One region of the Mycolicibacterium mageritense genome, then DNA from elsewhere that is predicted to be linked to it. Evidence: predicted binding sites of a transcription regulator. Region 1 holds the regulator's gene; each other region holds the start of a gene.
The links. Region 1 encodes LexA, which represses DNA repair genes until DNA is damaged. Its sites were predicted from a motif close to CGAACANNTGTTCG; they were not measured.

Region 1 (7,423 bases):
CCGACCACTTCACCGCATACGAGGATCCGGAACTCAACCTCTATGCGCTGCACGACAGCGTCGGAACTCCGTTTCTGTTGCTCGCCGGTCTTGAACCCGACCTGCGCTGGGAGCGATTCATCACCGCGGTCCGGCTGCTCGCAGAACAACTCGGCGTCCGCCGCATCATCGGCCTCGGCACCATCCCGATGGCCGTGCCGCACACCCGGCCGGTCACGTTGACCGCGCACGCCAACGACAAGGAGCTCATCTCCGATCACACGCCGTGGGTCGGCGAAGTGCAGGTGCCCGCCAGTGTGTCGAACCTTCTGGAGTTCCGGATGGCCCAGCACGGCCACGAGGTCGTCGGCTTCACCGTGCACGTCCCGCACTACCTGGCCCAGACGGCCTATCCCCCGGCCGCCGAGGCGCTGCTGGCCGAGGTGGCCAGGACCGGTTCGCTGCAACTGCCGCTCGCCGCGCTGTCCGAAGCAGGGGCCGAGGTCTACAGCAAGATCAACGAGCAGGTCGAGGCCAGTAGCGAGGTGGCCCAAGTGGTGACCGCGCTCGAGCGCCAGTACGATGCGTTCGTTGCCGCACAAGAGAATCGGTCTCTGCTGGCACGGGACGACGAACTGCCCAGCGGCGATGAGCTGGGCGCCGAGTTCGAGCGGTTCCTGGCCCAGCAGACCGGCGAGAAGTTCAAGGACGACAAGTACAAGGACGGGAACGGAAGCGACGGCGACACCTATCCGTAAGCGCCCGACGCCGGGACGACAGCGAGGTTGGCGACCATGACCGAACGCAAGCCCAATCTGCGCACCGTGCGGGACGCCACACCAACGCTGGAGTTCCGCACCATCCACGGTTATCGCCGCGCCTACCGGGTGGCGGGTTCCGGACCCGCGATCCTGTTGATCCACGGCATCGGCGACAACTCCACGACGTGGCACACCGTGCAAAACGCGCTGGCACAGCGGTTCACCGTGATCGCGCCCGACCTGCTGGGCCACGGCCGCTCGGACAAGCCGCGGGCCGACTACTCCGTCGCCGCCTACGCCAACGGCATGCGCGACCTGCTCAGCGTTCTCGACATCGAGCATGTCACGGTGATCGGGCATTCCCTGGGCGGCGGCGTCGCGATGCAGTTCGCCTACCAGTTCCCGCAATTGGTGGACCGGCTGATTCTCGTCGGCGCCGGCGGCGTCACGAAGGACGTCAACATCGCACTGCGCATCGCGTCGCTGCCGATGGGCAGCGAGGCGCTGGCCCTGCTCCGCTTGCCACTCATGCTGCCCGCACTACAGATCGTCGGGCGGGCCGCCGGAATGTTCTTCGGCTCCACGGGCACCGGGCGCGACATCCCCGACATGCTGCGCATCCTCGCCGATCTGCCCGAACCCACCGCGTCGTCGGCCTTCGCCCGCACGCTTCGGGCCGTGGTGGACTGGCGCGGCCAGGTGGTCACCATGCTTGACCGCTGTTACTTGACAGAATCCGTTCCGGTGCAACTGGTTTGGGGCGACTGTGATTCGGTGATCCCCGTCAGCCACGCCCGGATGGCACACGCAGCGATGCCCGGTGCCCGACTTGAGATCTTCGAGGGGTCCGGGCATTTTCCGTTCCACGACGATCCCGACCGGTTCGTCGAGGTGGTCGAACGGTTCATCGACTCCACGCAACCCGCGGTCTACGACCAGGAGTTGCTGCGCAAACTCCTGCGCACCGGCATCAGCGAATCGACCCTCACCGGTCCGGTGGACACCCAGGTCGCGGTGCTCGACGCGATGGGCGCCGACGAGCGCAGCGCGACCTGACCGCCGTCGTGGCCCTTTGACCGTGGGGCGGAACCAGTAGCATCGGGCTATGGCCATCGACGTGACAGTGTTGCGCGTGTTCACCGATTCCGACGGGCGCTTCGGCAATCCGCTGGGCGTGGTCGACAACAGCACGGTCGATCCGGGCGACCGACAGCGAATCGCCACCGAATTGGGTTACAGCGAAACGATTTTCGTCGACCTGCCGGAACCCGGCGGCAACTCCGCGCGGGCCCGCATCTTCACCCCGGCCGCCGAATTGCCGTTCGCCGGACATCCGACCGTCGGAGCCTCGTGGTGGCTGCGCGACTCCGGACGCCCGATAAAGACCCTGCAGGTGCCTGCCGGAATCGTGCAGGTCGAGTACGACGGGGAGCTGGCCGCCGTCAACGCGCGATCGGAATGGGCACCTGGCTTTGCGATCCACGACCTCGCCACCGTGGACGAAGTGCTGGCCGCCGATCCCGACGACTACGACGACGACACCGAGCACTATCTCTGGGCATGGGTGGACGCCGAGGGCGGAGTGCTGCGGTCCCGTGCGTTCGCCGCGCATCTCGGCATTCCCGAGGACGAGGCGACCGGTGCGGCGGCCGTCCGGATGACCGACTACCTCAGCCGGGATCTGACGATCATCCAAGGGAAAGGGTCAGAAATCTACACCCGTTGGAGCCCTGAGGGATGGGTGCGCGTCGCTGGCCGCGCCATCCACGACGGCACCGTGCAACTCGATTGAGGGTTAGCTGCGGTGCGCCCGCAGCGTCGCGATCTCGCGTTCGAAATCTTCGGCCGACGAAAAGGACCGGTACACCGACGCGAATCGGAGGTAAGCGACTTCGTCCAGTTCGCGCAGTGGCCCCAGAATCGCCAGGCCGACCTCGTGACTGGGAATCTCGGGCGAACCCAATCCCCGCACCGCGTCTTCGACCTGCTGCGCCAGGAGGTTGAGGGCATCATCGTCGACCTGCCTGCCCTGACAGGCCCTGCGCACGCCGCGGATAACCTTCTCACGGCTGAACGGCTCGGTCACGCCGCTGCGTTTGACGACTGCGAGCACCGCGGTTTCGACCGTGGTGAACCGGCGGCCACACTCCGGGCACGATCGACGCCGCCTGATCGCTTGCCCTTCGTCGGTCTCCCTGGAGTCGACCACCCGCGAATCGGGATGACGGCAGAACGGACAGTGCATCACCGCTCCTTCGTCACGCCGCAGGACAACTAGTTCGAGCGCCCTTGAGCGTACCCGCGCCGGGATCGGCGGACTCACGTCCGGTCCCCATGACGCATAGGCGGCCAGACCACTCGCGAGTGGCATTGCGCACCTGGACGATTCGACGCTCACGGCACCGGTCTCAGCCGACCGGGGCGATCAGGGTCTGACCGGCGTCGATGGCCGACGAATCGAGCTGGTTGAGGTCGCGGATCTGCTGAACCACGTCGGCCACGGGGGCGTCGGGTGCCACGCGTCGGGCTACGTGCTGCAGCGTCTCCCCCGACTGGACCTGCACCACAGCCAGTTCGCCAAGGGCGGGCGCGGGAGTACCGACGACTCCACCCAGCTGCGCCACCAGCCCCAGCCACACCGTGATGGCGGCCGCGACCAGCGCCAACAGCACCGTGGTGACCGGCGTGATCGGCCGGCGGCGATGCGACGCGCGCGACATCAGCACGCCGGTGCCGCGGTACCGCAACGCGGCACCCGCGGGGCGCCCGGGCACCGGGCGGCGGCGACGCACCGGCGCAGGCATGTGGGCCGCTGCGCGCTGGTGCGCGGCGTGCGGGGTGGTCTTGACAGCGCGGAAGCGGCTGTCGGCGGGGATGTCGAGGATGGCCATCTGACTGCCTTTCGGTCCGGCGTATTCGCTCCTGTGTTCGAAATATAGTCGATCACATGTTCGATGAATAGAACGTGTGATCGAACTGTTGCACAGCGTAGGACGGGCCACCGACAAGTAGCGCCGCCCGCGACACACCTCGAACACATGTTTGATCATCGAGCTTTCAGGGACTAGATTCGGCGCCATGAGCGACGACAGCAGCGACACGGACACCACTGGCCGGCAGCGCCAGGACACCGGTCTCACCGAGCGCCAACGGACCATCCTCGAGGTGATCCGGGCCTCGGTCACCAGTCGCGGCTATCCGCCAAGCATCCGGGAGATCGGCGATGCGGTGGGCCTGACGTCGACGTCGTCGGTCGCCCATCAGCTGCGCACCCTGGAGCGCAAGGGCTATCTACGGCGTGACCCCAACCGGCCGCGCGCGGTCGACGTCAGGGCCGCCGACGATCCGGCGGCCGCCGCGACCGTGACCACCGACGTGGCCGGCTCCGACGCACTGCCCGAGCCCACGTTCGTGCCCGTGCTGGGCCGGATCGCCGCAGGCGGTCCGATCCTCGCCGAGGAAGCCGTCGAGGACGTCTTCCCGCTCCCACGCGAACTCGTCGGGGAAGGCTCGCTGTTCCTGCTCAAGGTCGTCGGCGAGTCGATGGTCGACGCGGCCATCTGCGATGGCGACTGGGTCGTGGTCCGCCAGCAGAACGTCGCCGACAACGGTGACATCGTGGCGGCCATGATCGACGGCGAGGCGACCGTCAAGACCTTCAAGCGCACCCGCGGTCAGGTGTGGCTCATGCCGCACAACCCCGCGTTCGACCCCATCCCCGGCAATGACGCCGCGGTGCTGGGCAAAGTGGTCACGGTCATCCGCAAGATCTGACCGCCGACCGCGCGCTCAGTCGGCGCGGACGAAGCCGTTCGTCCGCGCGAACTCCTCACTGGCGAACCAGATCTCGGCCACCGCGTCGTCGTACTGGCGGCTGTCCGGCGACCAGTACATCCCGGTCTTCGTGTCGGCCTTGATGGGATATCCCTGCGGGGCCCGCTGCGGATCGTCGAGTGGCATGTGAAGCGCGGTCGCGGTGACCGGCTCGTCGAGTTCGATCGCCGCATGCCTGCCGCTCGGCGTCTCGGCGTGGATGTCGCCGCGAGACGGCGTGGCCGCCGCGACCGCGGCAGGAGTCACGATCGGCGTGGGCGCGGTGTCGACGTCGTCGGAGTTCTCGAACTGCGCTTCGTCGTCGTGCGCCGGCTCCGCGCCGAGTGCGTCGTCGTGCCGACCGTCGTCGTAGTCACGGTCGTCGCGCTCGTCGGATCCGGTCGGCACCGCCTCGTCGTGCGCGTCATGGTCGAGGCTCTCGTAGTCGGCTTCGAAATCGTCTTCGTCGAAGTCGTCGTCGTGATCGTCCTCGTGGCCGCCGAACAGTTCGACGGCTTCTTCGGGCTGCTCGTCGTCGTCCTCGTCGACGGCCGTACTGAAGCCGCCGGGCGCGGCCCACTGACTCACCGGCATGGCGATGTCGGTCGGGCCGTCGAACGGCGACGGCGACGACTGCGCCGACGGCTCGCGGTACTGGCCCGTGAAGTGGGCCGTGGTGGGTTCGTCACCGTGGAACGGATCGGCCTGCTCGTAGGGGTTCGGCCGGTCGTCGGACCGGTCGTCATCGCCGTAACGGGACGCGTCGTATCGGGGCTGCGCATACGGATCGTCGTCGTAACCGTCCGTTTCGTGATACCGCGCATCGCCGTAATGGCCGCCGTCGTCGTCGTATTCGTCGTCGTCGAACCGATCGTGGTCGAAATCGTCGTCACCGCGGCCGCGGCGGCGATGCCACACCGCAGCGCCCACGATCAGGCCGGCGACGACCAACACCGGGATCAGTGCGAGCAGCCACCACCAGCTCCAGTGCCACGAGAACGGCTTGTCCTTGTCGGTGTTGGCCGCGGGCGGATTCCCCTGCTGTGGCGCCTGTTCCAGCCCGGGGATCTCCAGGCCGGACAGCTCGGAGGCCAGTTTCGGCGGCTCGGTCGTGAACGTGTTGTCCGAGCGGTCCCACGAGATCGACCCGCCGTTGAACTGCTGGGTGACCACGCTGCCGTTCTCGGTCTGGTCGCCCTTCGGCGCACCGAGCTCCCCCTTGGCGCCGCCGAGCTTCTCCCACGCGGCGTTCATCGCGCCGCGCACGATCACGGCGCCGAAGTCCGGTGTCCAGAAGATCACCGGCTTGTCCGGGGCCGCGAACGTCGCGATCCGGCTGTTGGGCCCCAGGCCGCCTTCGGTCTCGCTGCTGGTCGGGAAGCCCATGTCCCCCTCGGGCCCGCCGACACTCTCGTACTTCTCCAGCACCTGGTCGGTGATCGCGTTGGCGCCGGTTTCGGGCGTGTAGAAGATCTTGCCGCGAGCGAAGTTCTGCGCAACGCCGTCGGTGTTGCCCACCGGGTAGATGTCACCGTCCTTGGCCCCGAGCGGCCCCATGTCACCGCCTGCGGCGCGTCGCGCGGCCGCGATCGCGGACGCCGGGTCGTTCGGGACGGCCAGGCCCGCGAGCTGGTCGGCCAGCTCGGGCGGGGTCGTGGTGAAGGTGTTGGTCTTGCGATCCCACGTCAGCTCGCCGCCGGTGAACTTCTGCGACAGCGTGTCGCCGCGGTACGCCTCGTCCTCGGTGGGCACGCCAAGGACGCCGGCCGACCCGCCGAGCTTGTCCCACGCCGCGTTGATCGCGCCACGCACGACGCGGGCGCCCGTGGCGGGCGTCCAGAAGATCACGGGCTTGTCCGACGCGCTGAAGGTCGAGTTCCGGCTGTCCGGTGCGCGTCCGGCGCCTTCGTCGATGGTCGGGAAACCGAGGTCGCCGTCAGGCCCTCCGAGCGATTCGTACTTCTCCAGGATCGCGCCCTGGACGTAGTGCGCGCCGGTGTCGGGGGTGAAGAAGATCTTGCCGTTGGCCAGATTCTGGGCGAATCCGGCACCCGCGGCATAGACGCCACCTTCACGCGGGCCCAAAGGGCCGCCGTCGCCGCCGCTGGCGTCCCACGCTGCGGTGATCGCGGCGTCGGCGTCGGATTCCGGTGACGCCGACGCCGACGGTGGCGCCAGCAGGGCGACCACGGCGACCGCAAACAGGCCGACAATGATCCGCCAAGCGGCCGTGTTCAGCCTCATTGCCGGCGTAGTCATGCACCCTCCCCGCTGTTCGGCAAAGTTCCCGCAAAAGTATCCCGCCCGACAACTCTGCTTCAGCAGGCGACGATAACCAAGGAACGTGGCCGATCCTGACCAAAAAACCCACGAATAATCTGCTTCGTGGGCCCTCAACCCGGTGATCTGGGGAAATTTCAGGGAAATCGTCCCGTCTAGACGCCCAGGCTTCGCCCGATGATCTCTTTCATGATCTCGGTCGTTCCACCGTAAATGGTCTGCACGCGCGCATCCAGATAGGCCCTGGCTACCGGGTACTCCCGCATGTAGCCGTACCCGCCGTGCAGTTGCAGGCACCGGTCGATCAGGCTGACCTGCTTCTCGGTGGAGTACCACTTGGCCATCGCGGCCTGCTCGACCGTGAGCTCCTCGGTCAGGTGCAGCCGGATGAACTCGTCGACCATCATCCGCACCACGGTGGCCTCGGTGGCGAGTTCGGCGAGCAGGAACCGGCTGTTCTGGAAGCTGCCGATCGGCTTGCCGAACGCCTTGCGCTCCTTGGTGTACTGGACCGTCTGCTCCAACACCGTCTCCATCGCCGCGGCGGCCATGATGGCGATCGAGATGCGTTCCTGCGGCAGGTTCTGCAT
Region 2 (7,423 bases), 3.9 Mb from region 1:
CGCGGCCGCCATCGGACGCAGCCGCACGCAGCTCGCGTTGTGCAACCTCGGCGGCGACATCCTGGCCACCACGGACGTCGACCAAGAGCCCGGCATCGGTCCCGGCGAGCTCATGCCCGACCTCGTCAAGCGGCTCGACGCTCTGCTCGACGATGCCGGCCGCCGTGGCGCCCGAATCTTCGGCGTGGGGCTGAGCCTGCCCGGCACGGTCGATCAGCAGGCCGGTGCCAGCCTGGACTCACCGAACATGAGTGGCTGGGACGGCGTGCCGCTGACGCCGTACTTCCGGAGCCTCACCGACGCGCCCGTGCTCATGGACAACGACGCCAATGTCATCGCGCTGGCCGAAAGGCGCGGTGGCTTAGGCGAATTCGACGACATGCTGGTGGTCAAGGCATCGACCGGTCTGGGCGCCGGGATCGTCATGGGTGGTCAATTGCAGCGCGGCGCCGTTCAGGCGGCAGGCGAATTCGGTCACAGCAAGACTCCCGCCGCGGCCGGAGTGCCGTGCCGGTGCGGCGACACGGGTTGCTTGGAAGCGGTCGCCGGCGGCTGGGCACTGGTCCGCGATCTGCAGCAAGCCGGCCGCCCGGTGAGCCACCTGCGTGACGTCGTCGCGCTCGCGCACAGTGGAGATGCCGAGGCGCGGCGCATGATCCGGGACAGTGGACGCCACATCGGCGAAGTCCTCGCGGCTGCCGTCAACCTGCTCAACCCGGCGGTGCTCGTGGTCGCCGGCGACATGGTCGGCGCTTATGACGTGTTCGTCGCGGGTCTGCGAGAGAGCTTGTACGGCAACGCCACCGCCCTGGCCACCCGCACGTTGCAGATCGTGCCGTCGATCCATCAGGAGCGCTCCAGCATGGTCGGTTGCGCGACCACCGCACTCGACCACGTGCTGGGCCCGGCCGCCGTGGATGCTGCGCTGGCCGACTAGTGTGCCGCACCCGTTCGACCGTGGCGGGTTCGGCGGCGCGGTGTCCGCCGGACCCGCCACGTGTGCGGCGGCTTTTCGCTGTGGAGTTGTCAAGGTGCGTTAGTGGGTTGGTGGTTATGCGGCGGTGGGCATCGAGGTCAGGGTGCGTCGGGCGTGTGACCGCAGGTGTGGCGGTTCGGGCCCAGCCCGGTCATACGGTGGGATGAACCAGGGGTGGCGATCAGCGCCGAGATAGACCTGCCAGTCGCTGTGGTGGATCATGGTGTGGTGACACCGGCAGAACAGCACGCCGTTGTCGACACAGGTGGCTCCTCCTGTGCCCCATGGGTTTATGTGGTGGGCATCGCACCAGGACACGGGTCTGCCGCAGCCGGGGAAGGCACATCCCTGGTCACGGATCGCCAACGCTTTGCGAATGTGCGGCGGGAATAACCGCTCACTGCGCCCCACATCCAGCGGTGCACCGTCGGGATCAACCAGCACGGTTCCCGTGGTGCTGTCGCACGAGGCGAGGTCGGCGGTGGAGGTGCTGATCGGCCCGGTGAACCCCAGCATGTCCACCACGTGCCCGGCACCGAACACCCCTACGTCCGTGGGCGTCATTGCGGCGGTCGCGGGCCGGATCAGGGTGACGTGCGGGAGGACTCCGCCGGAGGTGGGGCGCCGCGAACCGGACAGGTAGGTACGGACCAGTTGTCCGAACGCATCGGCGCGACGCTGCTGCGTCGAGCGGGGATCGGGTGACCCGTCGGGCAGTGGGACCGGTCGGCACAACGGGTCCAGTGCGGCGAACAGTTCTTCCCCGGTGAGTGCATCCAGATCCAGGGTGGCGTTGACTCGTCCTTCGTCGTTCTGGGTCAGGGTCATCTCGTTGAGGTCAGTGTTTTCCGCGACCGCCACCCCCGGCTCTGCCCCCTCGCCTTGGGCTGCGGTGTGGGCGATCGCGATCTCGCGGGCCTTCGTATCCACCCCTGCCGGCGTGGTCTGAATCATCAGCGTGCGCACCACCTGTGCCCGTTCCTCATCGGACAACGCCACCCGGGCACCCACGTGTGCGACGCCTTTACCGACCGCATCAGCGAACTCGATCCCCACTGCCCCGAGACGCTGCTGCCGGGTCAACGCGGGCAGACCCTGCGCAGCGCGCCCCACCCGCACAGCCCGATACGCCGCCGCGGGCGCCACCCCCAGCGCGGTCAACACCTGCGCCCCCGACCGCAACCGCTTACGCGTCGGAATCCCGGCACGCTCAGCGGCCGCGACCGCCTGGGCGATCACATAGTCACACAGGTTGCCCAACGTCACCGCGGCCGCCAACACCGCCAACAACGGCCCGTCATCCACCACCCGACGCGGACTGTCCAACAGATGACACAGCCGGCGATCCGCGCCATCCTCAGGTTCAGGCGACGGGGTGAGCTCATCAATCAGCTCATTGATGACGGTGTCCAGATACCGAGCGTCCATCACAGATACCCAGGCTTTCAACAACAGTCGCACACATCAGCGTGCGGTACGACAAACACACGGCGCCGACAGTCCCGAGCATCCCCAGAACCATCGAGCCAGCAGTAACGTGGCGCGGGCGAAGCTCTCGCGTGCCTTCCGGGGGAGAGCTTCTATTCGAACATATGTTCGATCTTACGCGACGTAACGGCCTCTCGCAAGTGCGATGCCTCAGGACATTGGTGAAAGTTCAGGCCGTCTTTGTGGTGACATTGTCGTCCTAGGAGTGCCCAACCACGCCAGGACCGACCGTCCGACCGACCGCAAAGTTGAGCGCACCAACAGACGCGCTCGCTCGCGGTGGTTGGTCAGAGATCCAGTTCCGGAGGTTCGAAACCCAGCTCCCGCAAGCGATCCTGGTACCGGGCGATATTGCCGATCTTGACCGACTCGTAGCCCCGGACCAGGTCCGGCGCCGCGGCGGCCTGCGTCGCGGTTTCGTAGTGCTCAGTGGTGAGCCGGCTTGCCGCGGTGAGCACCATGGTCCGATAGTGCGCGACGAGCGCACGCTCGGCCTTGCGCAGCGCGGTGTGGCCGAACGGATCGAATACCGTGCCGCGCAAGAACTTCGCCTTGGCGAGCCCGCGCAACACGGTATGACTGCGGGGTCCGAAACGCAGCTTCTTGGTGCGGCCCAGGGACCGCAGTGCGGGCGGGTGCAGGTTGTAGCTCATCCCGGTCGAACCTGCGAAGGTCGACTGCACCGAAGCCGCGAAGGCCGGATCGGTCAGCAGGCGCGCCACCTCGTACTCGTCCTTGTAGGCCATGAGCTTGAACAGGCCTTCGGCGACGGCCTGGCTGAACTCGGTGCGGTCGCCGAGCCTACGCTCGGCCTCCCAAACCGCCTGAACCACTTCGAGATAGCTGGTCGCGGCGCTGCGGCCCTGATAGCCGATCAGCTCAGCGGCCCGGCGCATGGCCACAGCTCGCACCGGTTCGCCTAACGTGATTGAAGCCGCGAGGTCGTCGGGAAGGTCGGGGATGGTCCGCGCGGTCGGGCCGGCTGTCGGACCCAGCGCCTCGGCGAAGCGGTCCGGCGCCGCGACCGCGACCCGGCCCCAGCCGAATGCGGCCAGATTCGCCTCCACCGCAACACCGTTGAGCTCGATGGCCGCCTCGATCGCGTCGGCGGGGATCGGCAGCGCACCGAGCTGGTAGGCGGCGCCGACCAGCATGAAGTTCGCGGGCGCGGTCGTGCCGAACAGCGCCTCGGAAGTCGCGAGCGCGTCGAAGCTCATGAGCTGCCGCGTCATTGGCTCCAGCCGGTCGAGCAGTTCGCGATCCTCGGGATATTCGACATCGGTACCGCACACCATCGCGCCCGTGGCGGTGCGGCTGGTGGACGCCACCGCGACCGTGCGGTCCGCGTGCGCGTAGCCGAGGTTCTTGGTGTCGGCCGCGGTCAACAGGTCGAACGCGAGCAGGCAGTCTGCGGTGCCCGGGCTCACCCGGTTGGACGAGTCTGCGGCTTCGCGGCTCAGCCGCAGATGTGACGTGACGGGGCCGGCCTTCTGGCTCAGGCCGATCTGGTCGAGGCCCTGGACGTACAGCCCCGCCCGCAGCCCGGCCACGCCGAGCACCTGGTTGACCGTCACGATGCCCGTGCCACCGATCCCGGCGAGGAACACGTTGCACGTCGACGGCGCACCTACCACAGGGGCAGGCACGGCCGGTGGAGCCGGCACGGGCCGAGCCGAATCCGTGGCGTCGTCGGCCAGTTCGACCGTGACGAACGACGGGCAGTCGCCGTCGAGGCAGCTGTAGTCGGTGTTGCAGCTGGTCTGGTCGATGCGGGTCTTGCGGCCGAACTCGGTCTGTACGGGCTGCACCGACAGGCAGTTGCTCTTGACGCCGCAGTCACCGCAGCCCTCACACACGGCCTCGTTGATGATGACGCGGGTGCGGCGCACCGGGAGCTGGCCGCGTTTGCGCTGACGGCGCGCGTCGGCCGCGCACTGCTGGTCGTAGATCAACACCGTGACGCCTTCGACGTCGCGCAGCATGCGCTGGGCCTCGTCGAGCCGATCACGGTGCCACAGCAGGGTTCCCGCGGCCAGGCTGTCCACGGTGTGGCGCGTCGGGTCGTCGGAGCACACCACGATCTGGCGGACGCCCTCGGTGGCCAGCTTGTGGGTGAGCTCGGGAACGCTCAACGCGCCCTGGGCGTCCTGGGCACCGGTCATCGCGACCGCGGAGTTGTACAGCAGCTTGTAGGTGATGTTGACCCCGGCGGCCACGCAGGCCTGGATCGCCAATTGCCCGGAGTGGAAATAGGTTCCGTCACCGACGTTCTGGAAGATGTGCTTGACGTCGGTGAACGGGGCCTGGCCGATCCACTGTGCGCCTTCGCCACCCATCTGCGTCAGCCCGGTGACCGCGGATTCGGCGCGCGGCGACATCGTCACCAGGGTGTGGCAGCCGATGCCGCCAGCCGCCAGCGAGCCCTCGGGCACCACGGTCGAGCGGTTGTGCGGGCAACCCGAGCAGAAGAACGGGGTACGCGGCGTGCTCAGCGGCGTCAACTCGAGCCGCGGCGGAGGGGGCGACTGCACCGGAACCCGCGACCGCAGCACACGGTAGAGCGGTGTGAGCAGACGCGCCGCGGTCAACTCTCCGTCGGCGGGGATGAGCGGGCGTGAGCCGTCGTACTTCCCGAGCACGTCCGGTCGCTGGTCACCGCCGTACAGTGCCTGCACCACTTGCGTTTCCACGAACGGGGTCTTGTCCTCGACCACCAGCACGGTCTCGGTGCCGTGGGCCAGCGTCCGGATCCGGTCGGTGTCGACGGGGTACGGCATACCGACGCGCAGGATGCGGATGCCGTGCCGAAGGAGGTCGTCGTCGGACAGGCCGAGTTCGGTCAGTGCTTGACGGACGGAGTCGTAGGCCGTACCGACTGCGACGATGCCGAGCCAGGCTTGCTGCGGGTTGACCTCGATGCGGTCGAGCGGATTGGCGGCGTTGAAGGCCTGCACCATGGCCCAGCGTGGGCCGTACAGGTCGGCCTCGGCCAGCACGCTCTCGGGCGGAGAAGCCATCGCCCGCTGCCGGTAGCTCCAGCGCCTGCCCTGCCAGTCGAGTTCGGGAACCGTGATCGCGAGGTCGGTGAAATTCCGGTCGAGGGTCCAGACCCCATCTGCCACATCGGCATTGAGCTTCATCGACACCGGGCATCCGGAGGCCCGGGACAGCGCTACGCCGTACAGGCCGAACGCGATGATCTCTTCGGCGTTGCGCGGGAACAGGATCGGCATGTTCATCGCGGCCAGGGACCGCTCGCTGGCGGCGGGCACGGTCGACGACTTCGCCGCCGGGTCGTCACCCACCAGGACCAGCACGCCGCCGTCGGGATGCACGCCGTAGACCGTCAAGTGGCGCAGCGCGTCGGTGGCCCGGTCCAGGCCGGGGCCCTTGCCGTACCACATGCCCACGACGCCGTCGTGTGTGCGTGTGGTGCCCGGCACGTCGAGCTGGCTGCCCCACACGGACGTGGCCGCGAGCTCCTCGTTCATGCCGGGAACCAGCCGGACCTCGTGCTCGGAGGCCAGCGAGTCGATCCCCGCCAGCAGCTTGTCCAGCCCGGCCAGCGGGCTGCCCGGATACCCGGAGATGAACGTCGCCACACGGTGGCCCGCGCGTCGATCACGTTCGTGTTGTTCGACGATCTGGCGTGCGACGGCCTGGACACCGGTCATCACGATCGGGCCGGAGTCCACGCGGTACCGGGCGGCCAGATTTACCGAAACCCTTGGGCGATCATCGAGTTGGGTCACGTCACAACGATTATGCAGCGCAACATTATGGTCAATATGAAGGCTCGCAACTGAGCGATATGGTCAATCTGTGCGCCCCGTCACACCCCGCAGTTGACCGTTTTGCTCAGCGCAGCACCGCTCCAGGATTGAGGATGCCGAGCGGGTCGAGCGCATCCTTGATGCGGCGGGTCAGCGCCATCACGTCGTCACCCAGCTGATCGGGCAGCCAGTCGCGCTTGAGCCGGCCCACGCCGTGCTCGCCGGTGATGGTGCCGCCGAGCGCGATCGCGAGCTCCATGATGCGGGCGAACGCCACGTGGGCGCGCTCGGCGGCGTCGGGATCGTGCGGGTCGAACACGATGACGGGATGGGTGTTGCCGTCGCCGGCGTGGGCCACCACGCAGATCAGCACGTCGCAGTCCGCGGCGATGGCCTCGACGCCGGTGATCATCGCGGGCAGCTGCGGAATCGGCACCCCGACGTCTTCCAGCAGCAGGCTGCCGAGGCGTTCCACGGCCGGGAACACCGCGCGCCGTGCGGCCGTGAACGCCTGGCCTTCCGCCGGATCGTCGGTAGCGAACACCTCTGTCGCACCGCATTTCTCGCATTCGGCGATCATGGTCGCCACTTCGGCGGCCGCGGCGCCCGGCGCGTCGGACTGCGCGAGCAGCATGGCGCGAGCCGAGCGGTTCAGACCCATGCGCACATGATCTTCCACCGCGTTGATGCTCGCGTGGTCCATGAACTCCAGCATCGCCGGCCGGATGGTCCCGGTGATGGCCACGACCGCGTTCGCGGCGTCCTCGACCGAGTCGAACACCGCCACCACTGTGGAGGCCGCTGGCTGGGCCGGGATGAGGCGCAGGGTGAGCTCGGTGATGACGCCGAGGATGCCTTCCGAACCGATGAACAGCTTGGTCAACGACAGCCCGGCGACGTCCTTGAGTCGGGGCCCGCCGAGGCGCACGGCCGTTCCGTCGGCCAGCACCACCTCCAAGCCGAGCACGTAATCGCCTGTGACACCGTATTTCACGCAGCACAGGCCACCTGCGTTGGTGGCGGCGTTGCCGCCGATCGAGGAGATGTCGATCGACGCCGGATCAGGCGGGTACCACAGGTCGTGTTCGGCCGCGGCGGCCTTCACTTCGGAGTTGGTCAGCCCGGGCTGCACCACCGCGGTGCGGGTTTCGACGTCGATCCGGATGTCGCGCATCCGTTCGGTCGA
Region 3 (7,423 bases), 170 kb from region 1:
CGGCGATCTCGCGGCGACCGAAGTGGGCGGCGGCGTCGCGTCGGCCGGTGACCTGGACGCGGATCCCCGCCCGTCCCGAACTGACGTAGTCCAGGGTGGCGATGGCCTTCGACAGATGAAACGGCTCGGTGTGGGTGGCGACCGCGGTCGGCACCAGCCCGATGTGGTGCGTTCGGGGGGCCACCCTGGCGGCGATCAACACCGCGTCGAGACGTCCGCGAACCCGGTCGGTGCGGTCATCGGGACGGAACGGGTGGTCGGACTGCAGCGTGAGCCCGTCTTCGAACGTGACGAAGTCCAAAAGGCCCCGCTCGGCCTCGAGTACCAGGTCGGTCCAGTACCGCGGCGTCAGCAGCTCGGTGGGGCGGGCCTCGGGCTCGCGCCATGCGGCCGGGTGCCAGCCCGTCCCGTCCAGCGCGACCGCCAGGTGCAGGTGGTCATTCGAGGAATCTGACACAGCGATCAGCCCTTCCGTACGTGGTTTCACCGACAACGTGTGCCACGACGTACTCATTCCAGCGCCACACCCGCGCCGCGTCCAGTGCCCGGCCCTGGGCAGGGCGTTCAAGAGATCAGCGCACGGTGATTCAGTCCGGTGACACCTGCCGAGAGGCGGCGGCGATCACGCCGTCCAGAACGTCGCGCGAGGTCGCCAGCTCGCGGATAGCCCGGTCGAGCCGCGCCCGTTCGGCGGTGAGTTCGGTGACCAGCCGCGGCGTGGCATCCGGCGCGGGCCCGCCGTCGCTGTCGCGCATACACGGCAGGAGGGAGGCGATGGTGCGGCTGTTCAGCCCGGCCGCGTAGAGCTCCTGGATGTGGACCACGCGATCGACCGCGCGTTCGGTGTAGTGCCGCTGGCCACTCGCCGTCCGGTCCGACGCCAGCAGGCCCTGCTGCTCGTAGTACCGCAGTGAGCGCTCGCTGACCCCGGTGCGACGCGCCAGTTCCCCAATCCGCATACGCCCGTTATACCGCCGCGGGTTGCCCCTGACACCGGTGTCAGCTCGTACGGTGCCGCCATGACACTCCCGTTCACCTACCAACCCATCATCGAACGCCCGCCGTTGTCCTGGCCTGGTGGCGCCCGCGTGGCGGTGTACATCGGCCTGAACGTCGAACACTTCCTGGTCGACCGGCCCTCGACCAGCATCTGGCCGGGAACTGCGGACCTGGTGCCGGATGCGCTCAACTACGGTTGGCGCGATTACGGTGCCCGCGTGGGGATCTGGCGGACCATCGAGAGCCTGGACCGGTACGGGGTGCGGCCCAGCGTGCTGCTCAACTCCCAGGTGATCGACCACCACCCCCAGATCGTGGCCGCGGGGCTGGAACGTGACTGGGTGTGGCTCGCGCACGGGCAGACCAACTCGATCCTGCACGCCGGCCTGACCGTCGAACAGGAGCGCAAGGTGCTCGCCGAGATCACCGAGCGCATCGGCGATGCCACCGGGCGGCGGCCCCGCGGCTGGATGGGCCCGGGTCTCACCGAGACCGGTAACACGCCGGAACTGTTGGCCGAGCTGGGCTTCGAGTACCTACTCGACTGGACCAACGACGATCAGCCATATCCGCTGACCGTCCCCGGCATGCTCAGCGTGCCCTACTCGGTGGAGCTCAACGATCTGTTGCTCTTCGGAAAGGGTTTCACCGGAGCGGAATTCGTGCAGATAGTGAAGGACCAGTACGAGCAACTGCACGCCGACTCGGCGACCGGCGGCCGGGTGCTGGCATTGGCGTTGCATCCGTTCGTGATCGGGCAGCCGTTCCGGCACAAGTACTTCGACGAGGCGCTGCGGTTTCTCACGAGTCAGCCCGATGTGTGGGTGACCACAAGTGACGAGATCGCCGCGCACTACCGCACGTTGCGGTAGTGGTTCGCCTGTGGGTTGTGCAACAAGATTATTCGAAAGTTTGTTCGACAAGTCGTGGTTGAGGGTGTAACGTAGGGCACAAGTTCGAAGAGAGGTTCTCCCGCCCGGGAAGGGTGTGTGAGGGCTTCGCCCGCGCCACGTTACTGCTGGCTCGATGGGTTCTGGGGATGCTCGGGACTGTCGGCGCCGTTTGTTTGTCGAACCGCACTGTGTGCGACTTTTGTTGAAAGCCTGGGTATCTGTGATGGACGCTCGGTATCTGGACACCGTCATCAATGAGCTGATTGATGAGCTCACCCCGTCGCCTGAACCTGAGGATGGCGCGGATCGTCGGTTGTGTCATTTGTTGGATGGTCCGCGTCGGGTGGTGGATGACGGGCCGTTGTTGGCGGTGCTGGCCGCCGCGGTGACGTTGGGCAACCTGTGTGACTATGTGATCGCCCAGGCGGTCGGGGCTGCTGAGCGTGCCGGGGTTCCGACGCGTAGGCGGTTGCGGTCGGGGGCGCAGGTGTTGACTGCGTTGGGGGTGGCTCCCGCGGCGGCGTATCGGGCCGCTCGGGTGGGTCGGGCTGCGTACGCTCTGCCGGCGTTGACCGGGCAGCAGCGTCTCGGGGCTCTCGGGATTGAGCTCGTGGATGCGGTCGGTAAGGGTGTCACCCACATCGACGGCCGGGGCGAACTATCCGATCAGGAGCGGGCGCAGGTGGTGCGCACGTTGATGCTTCAGACCACACCGGCGGGGGTGGGTAAGAAGGCCCGCGAGATCGCGATCGCCCACACCGCGGCCCAAGGCGAGGGGGCAGAGCCGGGGGTGGCGGTCGCGGAAAACGCTGACCTCAACGAGATGACCTTGCACCAGAACGAGGACGGACGGGTCAACGCCACCTTGGATCTGGATGCGCTGACCGGGGAAGAACTGTTCGCCGCACTGGATCCGCTGTGCCGGCCGGTGCCGCTGCCCGACGGGTCACCGGATCCCCGCTCGACGGAGCATCGTCGCGCAGATGCGTTCGGGCAACTGGTGCGCAGCTATCTGTCCGGTTCCGGGCGTCCCGCCTCTGGTGGGGTTCTGCCGCACGTCACCCTGATCCGGCCCGCGACCGCCGCGACGGTGGCCGCAGGCGGAGGGATGTTCGGTGAGGAACGCGGTGTGGATATGCTCGGGTTCACCGGGCCGATCAGCGGTGTCACCGCCGAGCTGGTCGCGTGTGACAGCACCACGGGGACCGTGTTGGTTGATCCCGACGGTGCACCGCTGGATGTGGGGCGCAGTGAGCGGTTGTTCCCGCCGCACATCCGTAAAGCGTTAGCGATCCGTGATCAGGGATGCGCGTTTCCGGGCTGCGGCAGACCCGTGTCCTGGTGCGATGCCCACCACATAAAACCTTGGGGCACAGGGGGAGTCACCTGTGTCGACAACGGCGTGCTGTTCTGCCGGTGTCACCACACGATGATTCACCACAGTGACTGGCAGGTCTATCTCGGCGCTGATCGTCACCCGTGGTTCATCCCGCCGTATGACCGGGCTGGGCCCGAGCCGCCGCACCTGCGCTCGCATGCCCGACGCACCCTGACCTCGATGCCCACCGCCGCATAACCACCAACCCACTAACGCACCTTGACAACTCCACAGCGAAAAGCCGCCGCACACGTGGCGGGTATCGGCGGACACCGAGCCGCCGGACCTGCCACGGTCGAAAAGCCCCGATGTTCTAGGGGAAAGCTGTAGCGGCATAGCGTTGATCGCGAGTGCGGCACAATACCGGTGTCGGTCGCCGATGATCACGACGCGACGCCGAGCGGTTCGGAGGGCGCCTCGGGAAGCGCCTGGTCCGCGATCGCGCGCAAGGTGCGCAGGATCAGTGCGATGTTCGGGTCGCGCTGCCGGCCGGCGCGGACGACGGCGCTGATGGTGCGCCCGCCGAGATCCAGCCCACCGACGATGAGCCCCTCGAGGGCTGCCGGAACCGAGAGCCGCGGCACGATCGCCGAGGCGACCTCGGTGGCCGCCAGATCGCAGATGTTCTGCGCACCGATCAACCGGTGCTTGACCTGAGGTGTGAATCCGGCACTTTCACCGGCTCGCATGACGGCGGCCCCGAGGCCCGAATTCTGCGGGCCGGTCACCCAGGGACCGTCGGCCAGGGCGGCCAGCCCCTGCTTGCGGATCCTCAGATGGGAATGGGTGGGTGCGAGCAGCACGAGCGGTTCGAACAGCAGAGGCACGGTGTTGAGGCCGCCCGGCGAATCTTGCCCGATGAAGTCGTAATGGCAGGTGATCGCGATGTCGATCTCGCCCTGGCGGAGCAGCCGGATGGACGCCGAACTGGTCTCCTGCTGGACCTGTACCCGCAACTCAGGTGCATCGGTGCTGAGCCGCTGCATCAAAGGCACGGCCAGAGTGGGGATTCCCATGTTGAACGTGGCGATCGCGACTTGTCCGGACACCCGGTCGGTGGTCTCGGCGACGGCGCTCATGGCCTCGTCGACCGCGACCAGTACGCGGCGCACGTGCTCGGCGAGAACCTGACCACTGCGGGTCAAGCCCAGCGTGCGGCCCTCCCGCCGGAACAGGATTGCGCCCACTTCTTCTTCGAGCACGCGAAGTTGTTGGGAAACAGCAGAACTGGTGATGCTCCGGCGTTCGGCCACGGCGGTCACCGAACCGAGGTCGGCCAGATCGGACAGCAGCATCATGCGACGCAGATCCAGCATCAGACACCTCCCGCACTGGCTGCCAACCGGGGACGGACGATGTAGTGCATGGTGGACCTCATCAGCTCGGAGTCAAGGGTCGTCGCGCTCGAAGCAGGTTCAGCGACAACAGTTCGTGATGAGGTCCATCGATGTCACAAGTCGAAATCATGGCAGAAGGACGACGGCGCGCGCAGTGACAGCGCGCGCACCGTCGCCCCTCGGATGCCCCTGAACTGGCGTTATGAGTTGATACCCGCAGGAATCACCGCGGTTGTAATTCCAGCGTCATCCAGGCGGCGTTAAGCGGTTCTGAACGGTTCCGGTAGCCAGAGATGATTGTTCGTAGCGGTCTCCGGCCTGACGCTGACCATGCCATCACGCGTCGTCAAAGGAGTCAGCCCATGACCGAACTCACCGAACGTACCGACACCGGTCTCGATGTCGTGCCGCTCGCCGGTTACATCGGCGCCGAGGTACGCGGCGTCGACCTGAGCAGTGAGTTGGACGCAGGCGTTGTCGAGGAGATCCGTAACGCGCTGCACACCCACAAGGTGATCTTCTTCCGCGATCAGGAGATCGGTCACGCCGAGCAGATCGCGTTCGCCCGCCGGTTCGGCAAGGTGACGCCGGCCCACCCGCACGAGGAGGAACCGCCGGAGGGGTTTCCCGAGATCCTGCCGATCGACAGCAGGCGCTACGAGCGGAACCTCGGCCGCAAGCGCACGTCCTACGACAACAGCTGGCACACCGACGTCACAGCGCTGGTCAACCCGCCCGCGGCATCGATCCTTCGAGCGCACCTCCTGCCGCCCTACGGCGGGGACACCGCATGGACCAATCTCGTTGCGGCCTACGAGAACCTGCCGAAGGAACTCCGTGAGTTCGCCGACAAGCTCGATATCAAGCATCAGTTCAACACCAGGGCGGTCGAAGGCAGTCAGCGCGACCGCAAGGTGCGCGAGGCGAATCTGGTGGCCTATCACCCCGCGGTCCGGGTGCACCCGGTGACCGGCGAGCGGGCGTTGTTCGTGAGCCCCGGGTTCACCCGGGGTGCCCGCGAGATCCGCGGCTACACACCGTCGCAGAGCGAGGCGATCCTGAAGTTGTTGTGGGAGGAGGCGACGCGCACCGAGTACACCGTCCGATTCCGGTGGGCCCCGGGTAGTGTCGCGTTCTGGGACAACCGGGCGACCTCACACCTGGCCATCGCCGATGCCGGTCACCTCGATTACGACCGGGTGCTCTACCGCGTCACGCTCGAAGGTGACGTGCCCAAGGGCGTCGACGGTCGCGAGTCCGAACTGGTCTCGGGCGAACCCTTCTACGGCTCCTGACAAGAAGAAACGGATCACCGATGACAGCAACACCAACCCGCCGGCTGGGGATCGACGGCCCCGAGGTTTCGGCAATCGGACTGGGCTTCATGAGCTTTCGTACGGGAGCAGGCCTGGATGACGAGAAGCAGGCCAAGGACATCGTCGATGCCGCGATCGACCTCGGTATCACGCTGTTCGACACCGCCGACATCTACGGCCCGGAGTTCAGCGAGACTCTGCTCGGCAAGGCCATCGAGGGGCGGCGGGACGCCCTGACCATTGCGACCAAGTTCGGTAACCGGCTCGACCGCGACAGCAACCCGGACGGCCGCGCGCTCGACGGGCGCCCGGAATACGTGCGCAGCGCGATCGAGGGTTCCCTTCGGCGCCTGGGCGTCGACCACGTCGACCTGTACTACCAGCACCGGGTCGATCCGCAGGTGCCGATCGAAGATACGGTCGGGGCGTTGAAAGAGCTTGTGGAGGCCGGAAAGATCCGCCATGTCGGGCTGTCCGAGCCTGGTCCGCAAACACTGCGGCGCGCGCACGCGGTACATCCGATCGCGGCGGTCCAGAACGAATGGTCGTTGTTCACCAGGGACATCGAGAACGACACGGTCCCCGTGGCACGCGAGCTCGGCATTGGAATCGTGCCGTATTCACCGTTGGGCCGGGGCTGGCTGACCGGACGCGTGCGGACGGCCGCCGACGTGACCGGTGTGCAGGCCCGGCATCCGCGGTTCGGTGCCGATGTCTTCGACCGCAACCTGGCCCTTGCGGACAACGTGGCCGAGATCGCCACGGAGATCGGCGTCAAGCCCAGCCAGGTGGCGCTGGCCTGGGTGTTGTCCCGGGGTCAGGACGTGGTGCCTATCCCGGGCACACGGCACGTCGAGTACCTGCGGGAGAACATCGGTGCGCTCGATGTGGCGCTCACCGATGAGCACCTGCGGCGGCTCGAGACGATCGCGGAGCAGGTTGCCGGCCACCGGTCGATCCGGCCCGAACACCTTGGTGTCGAAGCTCCGGTCGGGGCGGCGTCGTGACGGTCATCGCGCGATACGGCGACGCCGAGGCAACCCTGGGGATCCACAACGAGACTCTCGCCGTGCAGCTTGCGCACCGTTCGGTGCGCAAGTTCACGCCGGAGCCCGTGACCGACGAGCAGCTTTCGGCGATCGTCGCGGCCGCCCAGTCGGCCGCGACGTCGTCGAACCTGCAGCCGTGGAGTGTGATCGCGGTCCGCGATCGGCAACACAAGGCCCGGTTGGCCGAACTGGCGAACAGGCAGCAGTTCATCGACGAGGCACCGTTGTTCCTGGTGTGGATCGCCGATCTGGGCCGGGCCCGGCGCATCGCCGCGCAGACGAGTGCTCCGCTGGACGGTGCGGACTATCTGGAAACCGCCATCATCGGGTTCGTCGACACGGCACTGGCCGCGCAGAACGCTGTGGTCGCGGCTGAATCACAAGGCCTGGGGACTGTTTTCGTAGGGGCTGTCCGCAATCATCCCGAAGAGGTGGCGGCCGAACTGGGCTT
Region 4 (7,423 bases), 2.6 Mb from region 1:
TCCTGCGGGACCGTTCCGCTGAGATCGCCGCGGCCGCCGGCGCAGACACGCTCGTGGAGCTGGGCAGCGGCACGTCGGAGAAGACGCGGATGCTGCTCGATGCCATGCGCGACGGCGGTCAGCTGCGCCGGTTCATCCCGTTCGACGTCGATGCCGGGGTGCTGCAGGCCGCGGGCAAGGCCATCGGCCGTGAATACTCCGGCATCGAGATCGACGCGGTATGTGGTGATTTCGAGGAACATCTCGGCAAGATCCCGCGGGTCGGCCGGCGGTTGGTGATCTTCCTCGGCTCGACCATCGGCAACCTGACGCCTGGCCCCCGCGCGGAGTTCCTGGAAACCCTCGCCGACACGCTGCAACCCGGCGACAGCCTGCTGCTGGGCACCGATCTGGTGAAGGACACCGGCCGGTTGGTCCGCGCGTACGACGACAGTGCCGGTGTCACGGCGGAATTCAACCGCAACGTGCTGGCCGTGGTGAACCGTGAGCTCGACGCCGACTTCGACCTCGGGGCCTTCGAGCACGTGGCGCGCTGGAACGACACCGAGGAGCGCATCGAGATGTGGCTGAGGGCCCGCAGCGCCCAGCGGGTCAGGGTCGCGGCGCTCGACCTCGATGTTGCGTACGCGGCGGGAGAAGAGATGCTCACCGAGGTGTCGTGCAAGTTCCGTTCCGATGGCGTGGCCGCGGAGTTGGCGAAAGCCGGTCTGCGGCAGACGCATTGGTGGACTGACGCCGCCGGCGACTTCGGCCTGACGCTGGCGGTGAAATGAGTCTCGCCCAGCAGTGGCGGGATGCCCGCCCTAAGGTCGCCGGCCTGCACTTCGACAGCGGCGCGTGCTCACGGCAGAGCTTCGCGGTGATCGACGCGACCGCGACCCACGCGCGTCACGAGGCCGAGGTGGGCGGCTATGTCGCGGCCGACGCCGCGGCCCCCGTGCTCGATGCGGGGCGTGCCGCGGTGGCCGCACTGACCGGCCTCGCCGCGTCCGACGTCATCTACACGTCCGGTTCGGGCCACGCTCTCGAGTTGCTGCTCGGCAGCTGGGTGGGAGAGCGGACGCTGGCATGCCTGCCGGGCGAGTTCGGCCCGAACCTGGCGATCATGGCGGCCAACGGTTTTCAGGTGCGTGCCCTGCCCGTCGACTCCGACGGCCGGTTGGTCGTCGACGATGCCGCACGTGCGCTCGCCGCTGATCCCCCGGCGCTGGTGCACCTGACCGCGCTGGCCAGCCAGCGGGGTGTCGCCCAGCCGCTGGCCGAGATCGTCGCGGTGTGCCGCGCGGAAGGTATCCCGATCGTGGTGGACGCCGCCCAGGCGCTCGGGCATCTGGACTGCAACGTCGAACCCGACGCGGTGTACTCGTCGTCGCGCAAATGGATCGCCGGGCCGCGCGGCGTCGGCGTGCTGGCAATCCGCCCGGAGCTGGCGTCACGGCTGGAACCGCCTGTGCCGCCCGCGGACTGGGGGGTGCCGATGTCCGTCTTGGAGAAACTCGCGCAGGGCGAGCACAACGAGGCGGCCCGGATCGGCTACTCGGTTGCGCTCGGTGAGCACCTGGCCGCGGGCCCCGAGGCCGTGCGCGCGAGGCTGGCCGAGGTCGGGCGGCTGTCGCGGCAGGTGCTCGCCGATACGTCCGGCTGGCGCGTCGTCGAGCCGGCCGACGAGCCGACCGCGATCACCACGCTCGAGCCGACCGACGGTGCCGATCCGGTTTCGGTGCGGGCGTGGCTTATCGCCGAACGCGGAATCGTTACCACGGCATGCGAACTCGCCCGAGCGCCCTTTGAGATGACCAAGCCCGTGCTCCGCATCTCGCCGCATGTCGACACTACTGCCGAGGATCTCGACCAGTTCGCCGGAGCCTTGCGCGACGCGTCGAATCGGTAGCCCCGCCCCGTGTCCGCGGGTTTCACTGTGGAGTTGTCAAGGTGCGTTAGTGGGTTGGTGGTTATGCGGCGGTGGGCATCGAGGTCAGAGTGCGTCGGGCGTGTGAGCGCAGGTGTGGCGGTTCGGGCCCGGCCCGGTCATATGGCGGAATGAACCAGGGGTGGCGATCAGCGCCGAGATAGACCTGCCAGTCACTGTGGTGAATCATGGTGTGGTGACACCGGCAGAACAGCACGCCGTTGTCGACACAGGTGGATCCCTCTGCACCCCAAGGTTTTATGTGGTGGGCATCGCACCAGGACACGGGTCTGCCGCAGCCGGGGAAGGCGCAGCCGCGGTCGCGTATCGCCAACGCTTTGCGGATGTGCGGCGGGAATAATCGTTCACTGCGACCTACATCCAGCGGTGCACCGTCGGAGTCAACCAGAACGTTTCCCGTGGTGCTGTCACACGCAATGAGGTCGGCGGTGACACTGCTGATCGGCCCGGTGTACCCGAGCATGTCCACCCCCTTCCCGGCACCGAACACCCCTCCGTCCGTGGGCGTCATCGTGGCGGTCGCGGGCCGGATCAGGGTGACGTGCGGGAGGACTCCGCCGGAGGTGGGGCGCCGCGAACCGGACAGATAGGTGCGCACCAGTTGTCCGAACGCATCGGCGCGACGCTGCTGCGTCGAGCGGGGATCGGGTGACCCGTCGGGCAGTGGGACCGGCCGGCACAACGGGTCCAGTGCGGCGAACAGTTCTTCCCCGGTGAGTGCATCCAGATCCAGGGTGGCGTTGACTCGTCCTTCGTCGTTCTGGTGCAGGGTCATCTCGTTGAGGTCGGTGTTTTCCGCGACCGGCACCCCCTGCTCATCCGGGGATGGTCCGGCGGCGGTGTGGGCGATCGCGATCTCGCGGGCCTTCTTACCCACCCCTGCGGGCGTGGTCTGGATCATCAACGTGCGCACCACCTGCGCCCGTTCCTGATCGGATAGTTCGCCCCGGCGGTTGATGTGCTTGACACCTTTACCGACCGCGTCGACGAAGTCGATACCGAGTGCCCCGAGGCGTTGCTGAGCGGTGAGCGTGGGCAGGGTGTGCGCGGCCCGCCCGACTCGGGCGGCTTGGTACGCCGCGGCGGGGGACACCCCGAGATCGGTCAACAACTGCGCCCCCGAACGTAGACGCTTGCGTGTCGGGATTCCGGCACGCTCGGCGGCGGCGACCGCCTGGGCGATCACATAATCGAACAGATTGCGTGCGGTGACCGCGGCGGCCAGTACCGCTAACAGTGGCCCGTCATCGAGCACCCGGCGGGGACTGTCCAACAGATGACACAGCCGGCGATCCGCGTCCTCGTCGGGTGCCGGTGACGGGACTAGGTCATCGATGAGCGCATTGATGACGGTGTTCAGGTAGGTAGCGTCCATGACAGATACCCAAGCTTTCAACAAAGTCGCGCACGTAGGCGCGGCTCAACAAACAATTGGCTCTGACAATCCCGAGCCTCCCCGGGAACCTGTCGAGCCAGCAGTGACGTGGCGCGGGCGAAGCCCCTCACGTGCCCTTGCGGGGAGGACTTCTATTCGAACTTATGTTCGATTCTACGTGACGTAGCGACCTCTCGCAAGAGTTATCTCTCAGGACATCGGTGACAGTTCTGCCTTCAGTCGCGGATGGCCACCAAAGCTGCAATCACTGTGTCGGACAGGGTAATTGCTGAACACGGCGTTCCGCTCCGGCAATGGGACCGAGCTGAACTGTGGAAGTGATCACCGGGGTCAAGCCCACGACTGGCAACCCTGCCGCCACCGGACACGGGCCCGGTGAACCGCCCTTCTGTTATTCGGATACTGGTTGCACCTGAGTAGGCGCGGTAGCGTCATGGGCATCCGCGGATGTGACGGGAGAATCCCATGAAACTCTGCATCGTCGGAGGGGTGGTCGCGGTGTTGCTGGCTGGAGGTCTGATTGCCTCGGCGCCGCCAGCCAGCGCCGGCTGTCAGTACGGTGGACCTGTCATCAGCAAGTGCGACGGGCCCGTCCAGCCCGACGGCACCTGGCAGCGGTGCATCGGTGTTTACAGCTATGTACCCAGCGGGCTCAGCTCGCATCTGGTGCCCGTCAAGCGCTGCGATCTGATGGGGCCCGGTCACGACTATCCCGGGGACTTCGTCTTCGCCGACCCTCCGGTGCACATCAACGACTGATCTACGGCTTCAGGTTGCCGATGACGACGGCCAGCCCAGCGCCGAACCGCTGCCGCGCATCACCGCCGGAATGGGCCGCGAAGAACTGCGCGGCTGTCCCGGTATCGCGGCCGTGCAGCGACTCCAGCTCTGCCACCTTCGACGCCGACAGGTCGGCGAACGGCTGGCCGGCCTGTAGCCACGCGGCCTCGGCCGTGGCGGCGCCGAGCACGTAGTAGTAGACGGCCGATATGGCCGCGGCGAGCGAGTCGCCACGGAATCCCGCGCCGGACAGCACATCCACGATCGACGAGAAGTGGTCGACAGCAGCGGGCCCGATCGGCGGCTTGCTGCCCAGTAACGCAGGTGCCCACGGATGCCGTAGAAGCGCCTCGAACATGCTGTGGGAGAGCGCTTTCAAGTTGTCGCGCCAACTCCGGCCCCCAGCGTGCACGGCCGCCTCGGCGAAAACGCCGTCGAGTGCGTATTCGAGCACGTCGTCTTTCGTGGCGACGTAGCCATACAGGGTCATCGGTGCGGTGCCGAGTCGGGTGGCCAGCTTGCGCATGCTCAGCCCGGCGATCCCGTCGGAGTCCATGAGCGCCACGGCGGCCGCGACGATCTGATCGCGATGCAGCGATTGGTTGCGCTGCTTCTTGGCCGGACGCAGCCACACCGATTCCGATGATGCGGTACCCACGGGGGCTAGCGTACCTGCATTCGTACGTTGTACGTTGAATTACGTACAGCGTACGGAGGATGGTATGAACGAACACAAAGTCATCGTGATCGGCGCCGGGTTGTCGGGACTGGCTGCGGCGACCACATTGGTGGATGCGGGCTTCGCGTCGGTGACGGTGCTCGAGGCCGGCCCCCACGTCGGTGGGCGAACCCGCACCAGCACGGCCGGCGACACGACGATCGACGACGGCGCCACGCTGGCCTACCCGCAACACCGGCACGTTCTCGGGCTTGCCGACCGCTTCGGGGTCGACATGTTCGAGAGCGGGACGCAGGGACGCTTCCAATACCTGTTCGACGGCACGGCTCGATCACTCACCGCCGGGCGTATCCCGAACACGCGGCTGCTGACCGCACCGTTGCTGCGGCCGGTGGTCCGTGGCGCGCTGAGGCTGATCGAGCGGTGGCTGCCGATGTCGGCCGACGACGTCGTGCAGCTGCTGGAGGCCGTCCAGGAACTGGACCAATTGGCTGCGTCGGTCCCTGCTCAGCGCCCGTGGTCGGCGCCTCAGGCGCAAACCCTGGACCAGCGCACCGTCCAATCGTGGGTCGACGACGCCGTGCGACCCGGGCCTGCACGGCACCTACTCGCCTCACTCTTCGGGTACTTCCCGCCGACCACCTCGCTGCTGTTCGCCCTGCACGTCTTCAATACCTGGGGTGGGATCGGTGCGCTGCTGGCCAGCCAGGGCGGTGTGCTGCGGTTCGCGGACGGAGCGCAAGCGCTGCCCCTCGCTCTCGCGGCCGCCCTGGGCGACCGGGTCATCCTCAATTCGCCCGTCACCGCGATCGAGCAGTCGGCGAACCGCGTCAGCGTGCACGCGGGCGGCACGACGTACGACGCCGACCACGTCATCGTCGCCGTCGGCCCGGCGGCCTACCGCGGTATCGAATTCCGTCCGGCGCTGTCGCCGCAGCGCATCCGGCTGCAGAAGGCCTGGCAACCGGTGCACGGCCGCAAGGTCAACGTTGTCTACGACAAGCCGTTCTGGCGCGCCGACAACCTCTCCGGCTCGGCGCTGACCGATCGCGAAGCCGCACCGGGCGTGCTCGATGCCTCGCCGCCGGACGGCTCGCACGGTGTGCTCGCGTGCTACGGCACCGACGACACCACGGCCGTGCAGGATCCCGAGAGCCGAAAGGCCGCGGTGCTGACCACCTTCGCCGACCTGTTCGGCGCGCAAGCGCTTGAACCCCTGCACTATTCGGAAAAGCGGTGGATCTACGAACCGTTCCACTTCGGCTGCGAGGGCGGCCTCTCGGTAGGCGCGCTGACGGCGGCGCGTGAAACCCTCAAAGAACCCGTCGGCCGGCTGCACTGGGCCGGAGTCGAAACCGCCGACGAGTGGCTCGGTTTCATGGACGGCGCGGTCCAGGCCGGGCAGCGTGCTGCGAGTGAAGTGATCCGGAGCTAGCCCCTGTGCCGGTGGGACGACCTACCCGATCGGAGAGTTCTGGTGTGCCGGTCGGCGGGTAGTGCTCCCGAATCGTTGTGACGCGCGCCACCAAGGTTCACGGTGGTGTCACACGACAGAAGGAGCATCCAATGGCCATTGAGCTGAACCAGATTTGGGACTTCCCCATCAAGGAGTTCCATCCGTTCCCGCGGGCACTGCTCGGCGTGGGCGCGCACGACATCATCGGCGTCGAGGCCAAGAACCTGGGTTTCAAGCGCACCCTGCTGATGACGACGGGCCTGCGTGGCTCGGGCATCATCGAGGAGCTCACCGGCAAGATCGAATACCAGGGCGTCGAGGTCGTGCTCTACGACAAGGTGGAGTCAAACCCCAAGGACTACAACGTCATGGAGGCCGCCGCGCTCTACCAGCAGGAGCGCTGCGACAGCATCATCTCGATCGGCGGCGGATCAAGCCATGACGCCGCCAAGGGGGCGCGCGTCGTCATCGCCCACGACGGCCGCAACATCAACGAGTTCGAGGGCTTCGCGAAGTCGACCAACAAGCAGAACCCGCCCCACATTGCGGTATCCACCACGGCCGGAACGGGTTCGGAGACCTCGTGGGCCTACGTCATCACCGACACGTCCGACATGGAGCATCCACACAAGTGGGTCGGCTTCGACGAGGCCACCATCGTGACCCTCGCGATCGACGACCCGCTGCTGTACTACACGTGCCCCCAGCACTTCACCGCCTACTGCGGATTCGACGTGCTGGCCCACGGCAGCGAGCCCTACGTGTCGCGGCTGGACTTCGCGCCGTCGCTCGGAAACGCCTTGTACTCGGTCGAACTCGTGGCCAAGCACCTGCGGGAGGCGGTGTTCGAGCCGCGCAACCTCAAGGCCCGCGAAGGCATGATGAACGCGCAATACATCGCAGGCCAGGCCTTCAACTCGGGCGGCCTGGGCATCGTGCACTCGATCAGCCACGCCGTCAGTGCCTTCTTCGACAGCCACCACGGCCTCAACAACGCGATCGCGCTGCCCCGCGTGTGGGAGTACAACCTGCCGTCCCGCTATGAGCGCTACGCGCAGTTGGCCACCGCGATGGGCGTCGACACCCGCAACATGACCACGGTGCAGGCCGCCGACGCCGCGGTCGAGGCCGCGATCCGGCTGTCGCAGGACGTCGGCATCCCGGACAACTTCTCCCAGGTGC

Region 2: the regulator LexA is predicted to act here: its motif matches at 2,562-2,575, upstream of G6N67_RS09390 (HNH endonuclease signature motif containing protein).
Region 3: the regulator LexA is predicted to act here: its motif matches at 1,957-1,970, upstream of G6N67_RS29075 (HNH endonuclease signature motif containing protein).
Region 4: the regulator LexA is predicted to act here: its motif matches at 3,463-3,476, upstream of G6N67_RS15410 (HNH endonuclease signature motif containing protein).

The regions. Positions count from the first base shown of each region.
Region 1 covers NZ_AP022567.1:5,849,937-5,857,359, reverse strand. Annotated here, with positions in the region: gene G6N67_RS28245 (proteasome assembly chaperone family protein) at 1-737, shown strand, start outside; gene G6N67_RS28240 (alpha/beta fold hydrolase) at 774-1,796, shown strand; gene G6N67_RS28235 (PhzF family protein) at 1,846-2,532, shown strand; gene nrdR (transcriptional regulator NrdR) at 2,536-2,985, opposite strand; gene G6N67_RS28225 (LysM peptidoglycan-binding domain-containing protein) at 3,149-3,631, opposite strand; gene lexA (transcriptional repressor LexA) at 3,819-4,514, shown strand; gene G6N67_RS28215 (LGFP repeat-containing protein) at 4,530-6,812, opposite strand; gene G6N67_RS28210 (acyl-CoA dehydrogenase family protein) at 6,989-7,423, opposite strand, start outside.
Region 2 covers NZ_AP022567.1:1,952,564-1,959,986, reverse strand. Annotated here, with positions in the region: gene G6N67_RS09395 (ROK family transcriptional regulator) at 1-937, shown strand, start outside; gene G6N67_RS09390 (HNH endonuclease signature motif containing protein) at 1,052-2,404, opposite strand; gene G6N67_RS09385 (indolepyruvate ferredoxin oxidoreductase family protein) at 2,752-6,216, opposite strand; gene G6N67_RS09380 (FAD-binding oxidoreductase) at 6,323-7,423, opposite strand, start outside.
Region 3 covers NZ_AP022567.1:6,018,341-6,025,763, forward strand. Annotated here, with positions in the region: gene G6N67_RS29060 (LLM class flavin-dependent oxidoreductase) at 1-457, opposite strand, end outside; gene G6N67_RS29065 (MerR family transcriptional regulator) at 588-959, opposite strand; gene G6N67_RS29070 (polysaccharide deacetylase family protein) at 1,020-1,871, shown strand; gene G6N67_RS29075 (HNH endonuclease signature motif containing protein) at 2,239-3,468, shown strand; gene G6N67_RS29080 (LysR family transcriptional regulator) at 3,654-4,586, opposite strand; gene G6N67_RS29085 (TauD/TfdA dioxygenase family protein) at 4,970-5,902, shown strand; gene G6N67_RS29090 (aldo/keto reductase) at 5,923-6,930, shown strand; gene G6N67_RS29095 (NADPH-dependent oxidoreductase) at 6,927-7,423, shown strand, end outside.
Region 4 covers NZ_AP022567.1:3,230,190-3,237,612, forward strand. Annotated here, with positions in the region: gene egtD (L-histidine N(alpha)-methyltransferase) at 1-773, shown strand, start outside; gene egtE (ergothioneine biosynthesis PLP-dependent enzyme EgtE) at 770-1,891, shown strand; gene G6N67_RS15410 (HNH endonuclease signature motif containing protein) at 1,953-3,305, opposite strand; gene G6N67_RS15415 (CDGP domain-containing protein) at 3,792-4,085, shown strand; gene G6N67_RS15420 (TetR/AcrR family transcriptional regulator) at 4,087-4,764, opposite strand; gene G6N67_RS15425 (flavin monoamine oxidase family protein) at 4,829-6,220, shown strand; gene mdo (NDMA-dependent methanol dehydrogenase) at 6,352-7,423, shown strand, end outside.